Regions from separate parts of the Spiribacter insolitus genome, predicted to be linked through region 2. Evidence: predicted binding sites of a transcription regulator. Region 2 holds the regulator's gene; the other holds the start of a gene.
The links. The regulator FNR, encoded in region 2, switches genes on or off when oxygen is low (the NO sensors DNR and NnrR bind a similar motif). The targets are predictions, from matches to a motif close to TTGATNTANATCAA.

Region 1: the regulator FNR is predicted to act here: its motif matches at 2,287-2,300, upstream of ccoN (cytochrome-c oxidase, cbb3-type subunit I).

What each region holds. Positions count from the first base shown of each region.
Region 1 covers NZ_JBAKFF010000001.1:1,864,275-1,869,401, reverse strand. The annotation lists gene V6X30_RS09435 (phosphodiesterase) at 1-528, opposite strand, end outside; gene V6X30_RS09430 (polysaccharide deacetylase family protein) at 525-1,667, opposite strand; gene V6X30_RS09425 (YfaZ family outer membrane protein) at 1,633-2,202, opposite strand; gene ccoN (cytochrome-c oxidase, cbb3-type subunit I) at 2,363-3,784, shown strand; gene ccoO (cytochrome-c oxidase, cbb3-type subunit II) at 3,796-4,407, shown strand; gene V6X30_RS09410 (cbb3-type cytochrome oxidase subunit 3) at 4,400-4,588, shown strand; gene ccoP (cytochrome-c oxidase, cbb3-type subunit III) at 4,585-5,127, shown strand, end outside.
Region 2 covers NZ_JBAKFF010000001.1:1,212,555-1,217,681, reverse strand. The annotation lists gene ribBA (bifunctional 3,4-dihydroxy-2-butanone-4-phosphate synthase/GTP cyclohydrolase II) at 1-317, shown strand, start outside; gene ribH (6,7-dimethyl-8-ribityllumazine synthase) at 381-848, shown strand; gene nusB (transcription antitermination factor NusB) at 845-1,297, shown strand; gene thiL (thiamine-phosphate kinase) at 1,310-2,269, shown strand; gene fnr (fumarate/nitrate reduction transcriptional regulator Fnr) at 2,369-3,148, shown strand; gene sufT (putative Fe-S cluster assembly protein SufT) at 3,189-3,740, opposite strand; gene V6X30_RS06100 (aspartate aminotransferase family protein) at 3,868-5,127, shown strand, end outside.

The DNA.
Region 1 (5,127 bases), 650 kb from region 2:
GGGGTTGTCGAGGCCGATGGCATCCAGCCAGGCGGTGCCCACCGGGAATGGCGGGTGATGCAGTGCCACCAGACAATACGCGGTCGAGCAGTCCGCCAGCGCCCTATCCAGAGCGGCGAGCTCCGCCACGTCCAGATGCCCGGGCACCTCGCCGGTCTGCAGTGAATCGAGGCCGATGAGGGTCCAGTCACCGATCCGCAGTGTACGCGCAGCGCTGACTGGCCCGTCGGCAAACGCGGCCTGCAGCCCAGCGCGGTCATCGTGGTTGCCGGGCATGACAAGACCGGGCAGATCCAGCGATATCAATGCCTGCCGCAGTCGTTGGTAAGCCTCATCACTGCCATCATGGACCAGGTCGCCGGTGTGCAATAGGCCGTCGGCGCTGACCGCCCAGGGGGCCATGGCGCGCAGCGTGGCCTGAAAGCGTGCCTCGGGCAGGATGCCCGCCTGTTCCGTCGCCGGATCGGCGAACAGATGCGTATCGGTTATCTGCAGCAGGCGGGGACCGTTGGGCGGGATGACGCTCATGTGCCGCCGCGCCCCTGGATCCAGAGCTGGCTGAACCAGTAATAACGGCCGCTGCCATCCGGCGCAGTGCAGTTGTAGCGACTTCGGCCAAGCGGCAGATCGGTGTCGCCGCGCACCGCGAACCGCACCCCCTCCTCCAGCCATTCCGGCAGCAGACGCTCGCCCTGGTAGTAACAGGCCAGCTGCGCGGAGGTCTGCTCCGGCAGGGGGTCAAGCGTCAGGGTCAGACGAGGTGCCTGTACAGACGCCCGGACCGGGTCCAATGGCTGCTGGTCCACCACCGGGAGCGCCCGCGAGTTCACTTTCAGCGCAAACCCCTCGAGCCCGGCAAAGCGCTCATTCATGGGATAACGGGGCAAGGCGAGCGAATTGGAGTGGATACCGATGGCACCCGACTGCTGCCCGAAGGCGACAAACCCCATCTCCGCGGCCAGATCCATGAGCTCGAGGCTGTACTCGCCATAGGGATAGGCCAGCAGCGGCGGCGACTGATAGAGGGCATCCCCCAACTCCTCGGCGAGACGCTGCTGTGCCGCTGTCAGATCGTCCTCAATGCGGGCGCGCCACTGCGGCCGCGTCTCATCGTCATCACGGACGAATAGCGGGGCGTGAGAACGGGAATGGTTGCCGAAACGCGCGCCATCGGACGCCATTTCGCGCAGCTGATCCCAGTCGAGATAACCGTCATAGCCGGCATTTACGCCCTCGGTGGCGACGAAGACTGTATACGGCCAATCACGGGCGGCGAGCATCGGGTGGGCCACCTCACGCACACTGCGATAGGCATCATCGAAGGTAATGGCCACCGTACGATCAGGAAGCGGCTCGCGGGTCTGCAATGCCTCCACCACCCGCCCGAGCGGGACGATGTTGAAGTCGTTGTCGTCCAGATAATCCAGATGCGCCTGGAACTGCTCGCGGGTGACGCTGGTGCCGGGGTAATCCGGGTTACCCACGCGGTGGTACATAAGCACCGAGGCCAGGGTCTCCGGCGCAACGGACCCGGGTTCGGCCTGGGCCTCATCCTGCGCCCGGGCCATGGGTACAAGTGCCGCTGCCGCCAGCAGACCCGCCGTTACCGCCGCCAGCCAGCGGCCCCGGCGGTCAGAAGTCGACGTTGAAGCCTGCGTAGACGCCATCGTCGAAGTTCCGATCGCCACCCGATCCATCGTAGCTCAGCTCGATGCGGCGATAGCCGAGGTAGATATCGGCGTCCTCAAGGATGCGGAACTCGCCACGAACCGAGTATTCCCGATACCCATCGATGTCATGCACCGAGGTGGCCGACGGGGCATAGTAGGCCGCACCCGCCACACCGGCGCGATTGTAATCCGGCAGCGTCCAGCGCAGCTTGCCGCCGATGGCGAGCGCCGCCCCGTCGGCACTGCGATGATCATCGTTGATGTAGGGGATCTTGCCACCGATGCCCAGCACCAGGGTGTTGCGGCCCGGTTCGGGACGGTCGACCAGGTGCAGATCCGCTTCGACGATGTTGCCACCACTGTCGTGATGCATCAGTGCGGCCCCGGCCTCCAGGTCGTCGCGGGCCAGTGCCTTGCTATAACCCACCTGCGCGGCATCACCGCTGAAGTTGATATCCAGGGAATCGGCCGCCGCCGGCAGCGCAAGGCCGACGGCGACCAACCCACCGATCATTCGACTGCAGTATTTCATCGACCGAGACTCCTTAAGCCTTCGTCTTGACTTTTACTTAATGATACACGTCAAACGGCCCGGCGGCGCATGAACAATCCGGTTTTGATCTGGATCAAAGCGCTGGCGATCCGGTCGTTGGAAACTTAAGCGTCACCACAATTCCAACACTGGATCCATCATGCAAACACCTGCCGCGTACAACGATCGAGTCGTGCGTCAGTTCACCATCATGACGGTGGTCTGGGGCATCGTGGGCATGCTCGTGGGCGTGATCATCGCCGCTCAGCTACTCTGGCCCGCGCTCAACTTCGACGTCCCCTGGCTGACCTACAGCCGCCTGCGGCCGCTACACACCAATGCGGTGATCTTTGCGTTCGGCGGCTCAGCGCTGTTCGCCACGTCCTACTATGTCGTGCAGCGGACCTGTGGCGTCCGGCTTATGGGCGACCGGCTCGCGGCCTTCAGCTTCTGGGGCTGGCAGGTGGTGATCGTCGGCGCCATCTTCACGCTGCCGTTCGGCTATACGCAGAGCAAGGAGTACGCCGAGCTGATCTGGCCGCTGGATATCCTGATCACGCTGGTCTGGGTGGCCTACGCGGTGTCCTTCTTCGGCACCATCCTGCGGCGGCGGACCAAGCATATCTACGTCGCCAACTGGTTCTACGGAGCTTTCATCGTCGCCGTGGCCATGCTGCATATCGTCAACAGCCTGGCCATCCCGACTTCGCTCACCCAGTCCTACCCAGTGTACGCGGGCGCCGTGGATGCCATGGTGCAGTGGTGGTATGGCCACAACGCGGTGGGCTTTTTCCTGACCGCCGGCTTCCTGGGAATGATGTACTACTTCGTCCCCAAGCAGGCCGGTCGGCCGATTTACTCCTACCGCCTGTCGGTGGTGCACTTCTGGGCGCTGATCTCGATCTACATGTGGGCCGGCCCGCATCATCTGCATTGGACGGCCCTGCCGGAGTGGACCCAGTCGGTGGGGATGGTATTCTCGTTGATCCTGCTCGCGCCGTCCTGGGGCGGCATGATCAACGGCATCATGACCCTCTCCGGGGCCTGGCATAAGCTCCGGGATGACCCGATCATCCGCTTCCTGGTGGTGAGTCTGTCGTTCTACGGCATGTCCACCTTCGAGGGCCCGATGATGGCGATCCGGACGGTCAACGCCCTGTCGCACTACACCGACTGGACCATCGGCCATGTCCACTCCGGCGCGCTCGGCTGGGTGGCCTTCATCACCATCGGTTCGATCTACATGCTGGTGCCGCGGCTGTTCAACCGCGAGCAGATGTACAGCGTGCCGCTGATCAACGTCCACTTCTGGGTCTCCACCATCGGGGTGGTGCTCTACATCGCCTCCATGTGGATCGCCGGCGTCATGCAGGGGCTCATGTGGCGGGCGGTCAACGATGACGGCACGCTGACCTACAGCTTCATCGAGTCTCTTTCCGCGACCTATCCGTACTACGCGGTACGGCTGCTCGGCGGCCTGCTCTTCTTCGCCGGCATGCTGATCATGGCCTACAACGTCTGGCGCACGATTCGTCCGGTTGAGGCGGCTCGCCCGGCCACTGCCCCTGCGGCCAGCGCCTGAGGAGGATCGACATGTCGCATGAAGTCGTCGAGAAGAACGCCGGGCTGATGGCGGTGCTGATCTTCATCGTGATCAGCATCGGCGGACTGGTCGAGATCGTCCCGCTGTTTTTCTCGCAGCAGACCACCGAGCCGGCACCCGGCGTGGAACCCCTGCCGGCCATCGAGTTCGCCGGCCGGGACATCTATGTGGCCAACGGCTGCTACAACTGTCACTCCCAGCAGATCCGGCCTTTCCGGGCCGAGACCGAGCGCTACGGGGATTACTCCAAGGCCGGCGAGTTCGTCTATGACCGGCCCTTCCAGTGGGGCTCCAAGCGCACCGGCCCCGACCTGGCCCGGGTGGGCGGTATTTACACGGATGACTGGCACTACGTGCATCTGATCAATCCGCGTGACGTCGTGCCGCAGTCGAACATGCCGGGCTATCCCTGGTTCGCCGAGCGCACGGTGGATGCCGAGCAGGTGGCGAAGAGCATGGCAGCCCAGCGGGATTACCTGGGTGTGCCCTACAGCGACGAGGACATCGCCGCGGCCCGGGAACTGGAAGGCGTTACCGAGATGGAGGCCATCATCGCCTACCTGCAAGGGCTCGGCGTGAACGGAGGAACCAGCGATGGTTAGCGGAATTTTTACCGTGGTCCTGCTTGTGACCTTTCTGGGGATCGTCGCCTGGGCATTCAGCCGCAAGCGCCGCCAGTCATTCGACGAGGCCGCCCAGCTGCCGCTGGAGAACGACGAGCCGCTCCCGCCGAAGGACGATGACCACGACCGCCATGATGGCGACGAAGGAGGCCGGTCATGAGCCTGTTCTGGAGCGTGTTCATCATCGTCTTCGTGCTGGCCAATATCTTCGCCTGCTGGTGGCTGATCCGCTGGACGGCCAAGCCGCGGAAGGGCGAGGCGGCGGCCCACGAGACCACCGGCCATGTCTGGGATGAGGATCTGCGCGAGTACAACAACCCCATGCCGCGCTGGTGGCTGTGGCTGTTCTACATCACCATCGTGTTCAGCCTGATCTACCTGGTGCTCTTTCCGGGACTGGGCAACTTCCAGGGTCTGCTCGGCTGGAGCCAGTACAAGCAATACGACAAGGAAGTCGCCGAGGCCGAGGCGCGCTTTGCGCCGCTGTACGCCAGCTATGCCGAGATCCCCATCCCCGAACTGGCTGAGAATGGTGAGGCCATGGCGACGGCCGGGCGGCTTTTCGCCAACAACTGCGCCACCTGCCATGGCTCGGATGGGCGCGGGGCGCGGGGTTACCCGAACCTCGCCGATGTGGACTGGCAATGGGGTGGTGCGCCGGAGGATATCCGCCACACCCTGGTCAATGGCCGCCAGGCC
Region 2 (5,127 bases):
AGATCGGGGGCAGCGACCAGGAACCGGTCTGTCTGTTGATGCTGCGCCGTGCAGACGATCGTGATGAGGTGCTCGCTCGCATGCGCGAGTTCCAGGCGCTCTCCCTGAGCGGCGAGATGACGCCGGAGCCGCGTGAGTCCAGCGAGGAAAGCCAGGCGCTGCGGACCTATGGGATCGGGGCGCAGATTCTCACGGATCTGGGCATCCGGCGCATGCGCGTTCTCTCCACGCCCAAGATCATGTACGGCCTCTCCGGTTTTGGCATGGAGGTGGTCGATTACGTCCAGACCGCGAGCGAGGCCGAGCCGTCGGCCTGATCGGCGGTTTCCACGGGGCGCATGGCGGTTTAGGCTTGCGCCCGTCCACAGAACGACAACGGTATGAACATGAAGACCCTCGAAGGTGATTTCACGGCCAACGATGCGCGGATCGCGCTGGTGGCCACTCGTTTCAACGACTTTATCGTCGACCCGCTGGTCGGCGGCGCCCGGGATGCCCTGGTCCGCCACGGCGTCGCCGACGAGGCGCTCACCCTGGTGCGGGTGCCGGGTGCCTGGGAGCTGCCGCTGATCGCCGACCGGCTGGCGGCCTCCGGCGACTACGACGGCATCGTCGCCCTGGGCTGCGTGATTCGCGGCGGGACACCGCACTTCGAGTACGTCGCCGGCGAATGTGCCAAGGGGCTTGGTCAGGTCAGCCACCAGCGCAGCGTGCCCGTTGCCTTTGGTGTGCTCACCACCGACAGCATCGAGCAGGCCATCGAGCGGGCCGGCACCAAGGCCGGCAACAAGGGTGCCGAGGCGGCCATGTCACTGCTCGAGATGATCAGTCTCCTGCGCCGTCTGTGAACCATGCGAAGGCCAACCGCGCCCGGGCGCGGGCCCGCCGGCGCGTGCTCCAGGCGCTCTATCAGTGGCAGTTGACAGGGCAGGACCCCGCCGACATCCAGCGGCAGTTCCTCGGCGAGCATCGCCTGGGCCGGATGGACCTGGACTATTTCTCGGAGGTCTTCCGCGGCATTACGGATGAGGCGGACAGCCTGGATGCGGCGTTCGACCGCTATCTCGATCGCCCGGCGCGCAACCTCGATCCGGTGGAACGCTCGCTGCTGCGCCTGGGCACCTATGAGCTGCGCGAGCGTCTGGAGGTACCCTACCGGGTGTGCATCGACCAGGCAGTGGAACTGGCCAAGGCGTTCGGCGCCGAGCAGAGCCATCGCTACATCAACGGCGTACTTGACCGCGTCGGCCGCGACCAGCCCCTGCGGGCCGCCGAGCTGAAGACTCGGCGGCGCTGACCGGTCAACGGCATGGCCGGCTGTTCCGAATTCCAACTCATCGAACGCTACCTGGCCCGGCTGGGTGCCATCCGTGACGACGTCCTGCTCGGGCCCGGGGATGACGCCGCCATCACCCAGCCCGGCGATCGGCCCCTGCTGATGGCCCTCGATACCCTGGTCGAGGGGGTGCATTTCCCGGCGGATCTGCCGGCTTACTGGGTCGGCTACCGGGCGCTGGCGGTGAACCTGAGTGACATCGCCGCCATGGGCGGTGAGCCCTGCTGGGCGCTGCTGGGCCTGACGCTGCCGGCGCCGGACGAGCCCTGGGTGGCTGAATTTGCCGATGGCCTTGGGTGTCTGGCACGGGATAGCGGTGTAGCCCTGATCGGCGGCGATGTGACCCGTGGGCCATTGACCGTGAGCCTGCAGATCACGGGTCGGGCCGCGGGTGTCGCCCTGCGCCGGGATGGTGCCCATCCCGGGGATGTGGTCTGGGTGTCCGGGCGGCCGGGCGAGGCCGCCGCCGGCCTGGCGGTCTGGCAGCAGGACGGAGACCGGGAGCTGGCACACTGGCGGGGGCTGCAACAGGCCTTCATTGCGCCTCGGCCGCGGGTGGCACTGGGTCAGGCGCTGGCCGGCGTGGCCAGTGCCGCCATTGATCTCTCCGATGGTCTTGCCGCCGATGCCGGTCATATCGCCGAGCGCAGTGGTGTGGCGCTGCATCTCGATCCGGCCTGCTGCCGGCCCTCGGCGCGGCTGCAGCGCTGGGCGGGAGAGGCCGGGGCGCGTCGCCTGCAGCTCGGCGGGGGGGACGACTACGAGCTCTGCTTTACCGCGCCGCGCGGGGCCGGGGGAGCGGTGCGGGCCGCCGCCCGGCGTGCGCGCACGCCGGTGCGCTGCATCGGCGAGGTGCGCCAGGGCGAGGGCGTCTGGTGGGGTGATGAGCGCATCCTCGAGGCCGCCGCCGGCTACCGCCATTTCGCGGATTGAGTCTGTTGTGGCACCGGTACCGCACCTGAAGTATGCTTTATGCGTGAGAATCCAACTCCGGAGGAGTGGTTGCGACGGCGACCAAAGGCAGGACAGCCAATGAGCGATTCCGATCTCTCGGACTTTCGTATCTCCAGTCTCCGCCAGGCCTGTGCCCATTGCAGCCTGAATCAGCTCTGCCTTCCCATGTCGCTCAGCGAGGCGGATATCGAGCAGCTCGATTCCATCGTGGAGCGCAGGCGGCCGCTGCAGCGGGGCGATCACCTGTATTGGGGCGGAGACAACTTTCAGGCCATTTATGCCGTGCGCTCGGGTTCGCTGAAGACTTACACCACGACCGAAGAGGGCGAGGAGCAGGTCACGGGCTTTCACCTCCCCGGGGAGCTGGTGGGGCTCGATGCCATCAACACCTGGGTGCATCCCTGCTCGGCGGCGTCGCTGGAGACCACCAGCATCTGCGAGCTGCCGTTCGAGCAGCTCGAACATCTGGCGGCGGATATTCCAGGGTTGCAGCGCCAGTTGCTGCGCCTGATGTCCAAGGAAATCTTCGCCGACCAGGAGATGCTCTTCGCCATGGCCCGGCGCAGTGCCGAGGAGCGCCTGGCGATGCTGCTGATGAGCTTCTCCGATCGCTTTGCCCGACGCGGTCTGTCCGCCACGCGCTTCCGCCTGCCCGTGGCGCGCAGCGATCTGGGCAACTACCTCGGGCTCGCGCCGGAGACCATGAGCCGGCTGTTCCGGCGCTTCTCCGATCAGGGCTGGCTGAAGGCCGAGGGTCGGGAGATCCAGCTCATCGAGCCGGATGCGCTGAGCGAGCTGGCCGGTCGCGGGATGATTGAGGAGCCCGCCGAGCCGCGGCGCGGCGACGGCACCGACTAGACTCGCATAGAGGATCGGTGCCGCATCGCTGGCCGCAACGCTACATCATGCCGGTCTGCAGCTTCGCCGCCTCCGACATCATCTCAAAGCTCCACGGCGGATCGAAGACGATCTCCACCTTGACCTCCTCGATGGTCGGGATCTGTCTGACTTTCTCGCGCACATCATAGGCCAGGATATCGCCCATGCCGCAGCCCGGTGCGGTGAGCGTCATGTCGATGTCCACCGACCGGGTGCCATCGTCGTTGAGCGTGATATCGCAGCGGTAGACCAGCCCCAGCTCGACGATGTTGATGGGGATCTCCGGGTCGTAGCAGCGCCGCATCTGATCCCAGACGAGCTGCTCGACGTCCTCTGCCGAGGCGTTATCCGGGAGCTCCGGCGTCGGCTCCGGCTCCTTGCCGATGGCATCGGCATCCTTGCCGTCAATGCGGAACAGATTGCCCTGGATGTAGACGGTATAGCTCCCGCCCAGCGCCTGGGTGATCATGCCTTCCGCCCCCTTGGGGATGATGCCGGTGTCTCCGGCCGGGATCAGCGCCGCCTCGCAGTCGCGCTCGAAAATCACCGGCTCGTTGCTTTGCATCGCCATCCTTGAAACCTCTTCGGACTGAGTCCGATAAGGATATCATCCGGCGTTTTGTTGTCCGACCCGGGGAGAAATGCAGGCGCGGATCGCGTATGCTGAATTGGGAATTCTTTAGCCAGGAGGCTATGTCATGAGCGACAACGTCCACCATCTCTCGCCGCTGCTGCGCCAGTCCAGCGACATTCTGGTCGAGCGCGCGCAGGGCATGTACGTCTACTCCGAGGATGGCGGCAAGTACATGGACTTCGCGTCGGGGATCGGCGTGCTGAGTACCGGCCACTGCCACCCGCGGGTCGTTGAGGCGGCGAAGGCGCAGATCGACAAGGTGGTCCACGCGCAGTACGCGATCATGAAGCACCGCCCGATCCTCGAGCTCTCGGATCGGATCGTCGAGCTGCTGCCCGATCATATTGACAGTGTTTTCTTCTCCAATGCCGGTACCGAGGCGGTGGAGGCGTCCATCCGTCTGGCCCGGCAGGCCACCGGCAAGCCCAATATCATCGCCTTCCGCGGCTGCTTCCACGGCCGCACCATGGGCTCGCTGTCCACCACCACCTCCAGCGCGGCGGTGCGCCAGGGCGTCCAGCCGATGATGGGCGGCGTGGTGACGGCGCCGTTCCCGGATACCTACTGGTACGGGATGAGCGAGGACGAGGCGGCGGATTTCGCACTGCGCGAGCTCGACTACATCCTGCAGGTCCAGAGCACGCCCATGGAGACGGCGGCGATGCTCATCGAACCGATCCAGGGGGAGGCGGGCTATATTCCGGCCAACACCAAATACATGCAGGGTCTGCAGGAGCGCTGCGAGAAGCACGGCATTCTGCTGATCATGGACGAGGTGCAGTCGGGCAACGGCCGCACCGGCATGATGTGGGGCTACGAGAACTTCGGCGTCGAACCGGATGTGGTGGTCTCCGCCAAGGGCGTCGCCAGTGGCTTCCAGCTCTCGTTCATGGCCGCCCCGGCGGAGCTCATGAGCAAGGCGCTGCCGGGTTCCCAGGGCGGGACCTACGGCGGTAACGCGGTAGCCTGTGCCGCCGGTCTGGCCACGCTGGATGTCATGCGCGACGAGAAGCTCGTCGAGAACGCCGCCGATCGTGGTGCCCAGCTCTGGGCGCGGCTCGAGGATGTGCAGAAGCGCCATCCGGAAATCGGCAACATCTCCGGCAGGGGGCTGATGATCGGCACGCATCTGGTAGACGCCCACGGCAAGCCCGATGGTGACCGGGGCGCGAAGATGCTCAAGGCCTGCGAGCACCGCGGACTGCTGATGATCCGCTGCGGCCCATGGGGCGGCAATGTGATCCGCTGGATTCCGCCGCTGATCGTCACCGCCGAGGAGATCGACTGGGCGGTGGATCAGTTCGAGGCGGCCCTTGTCGAGACG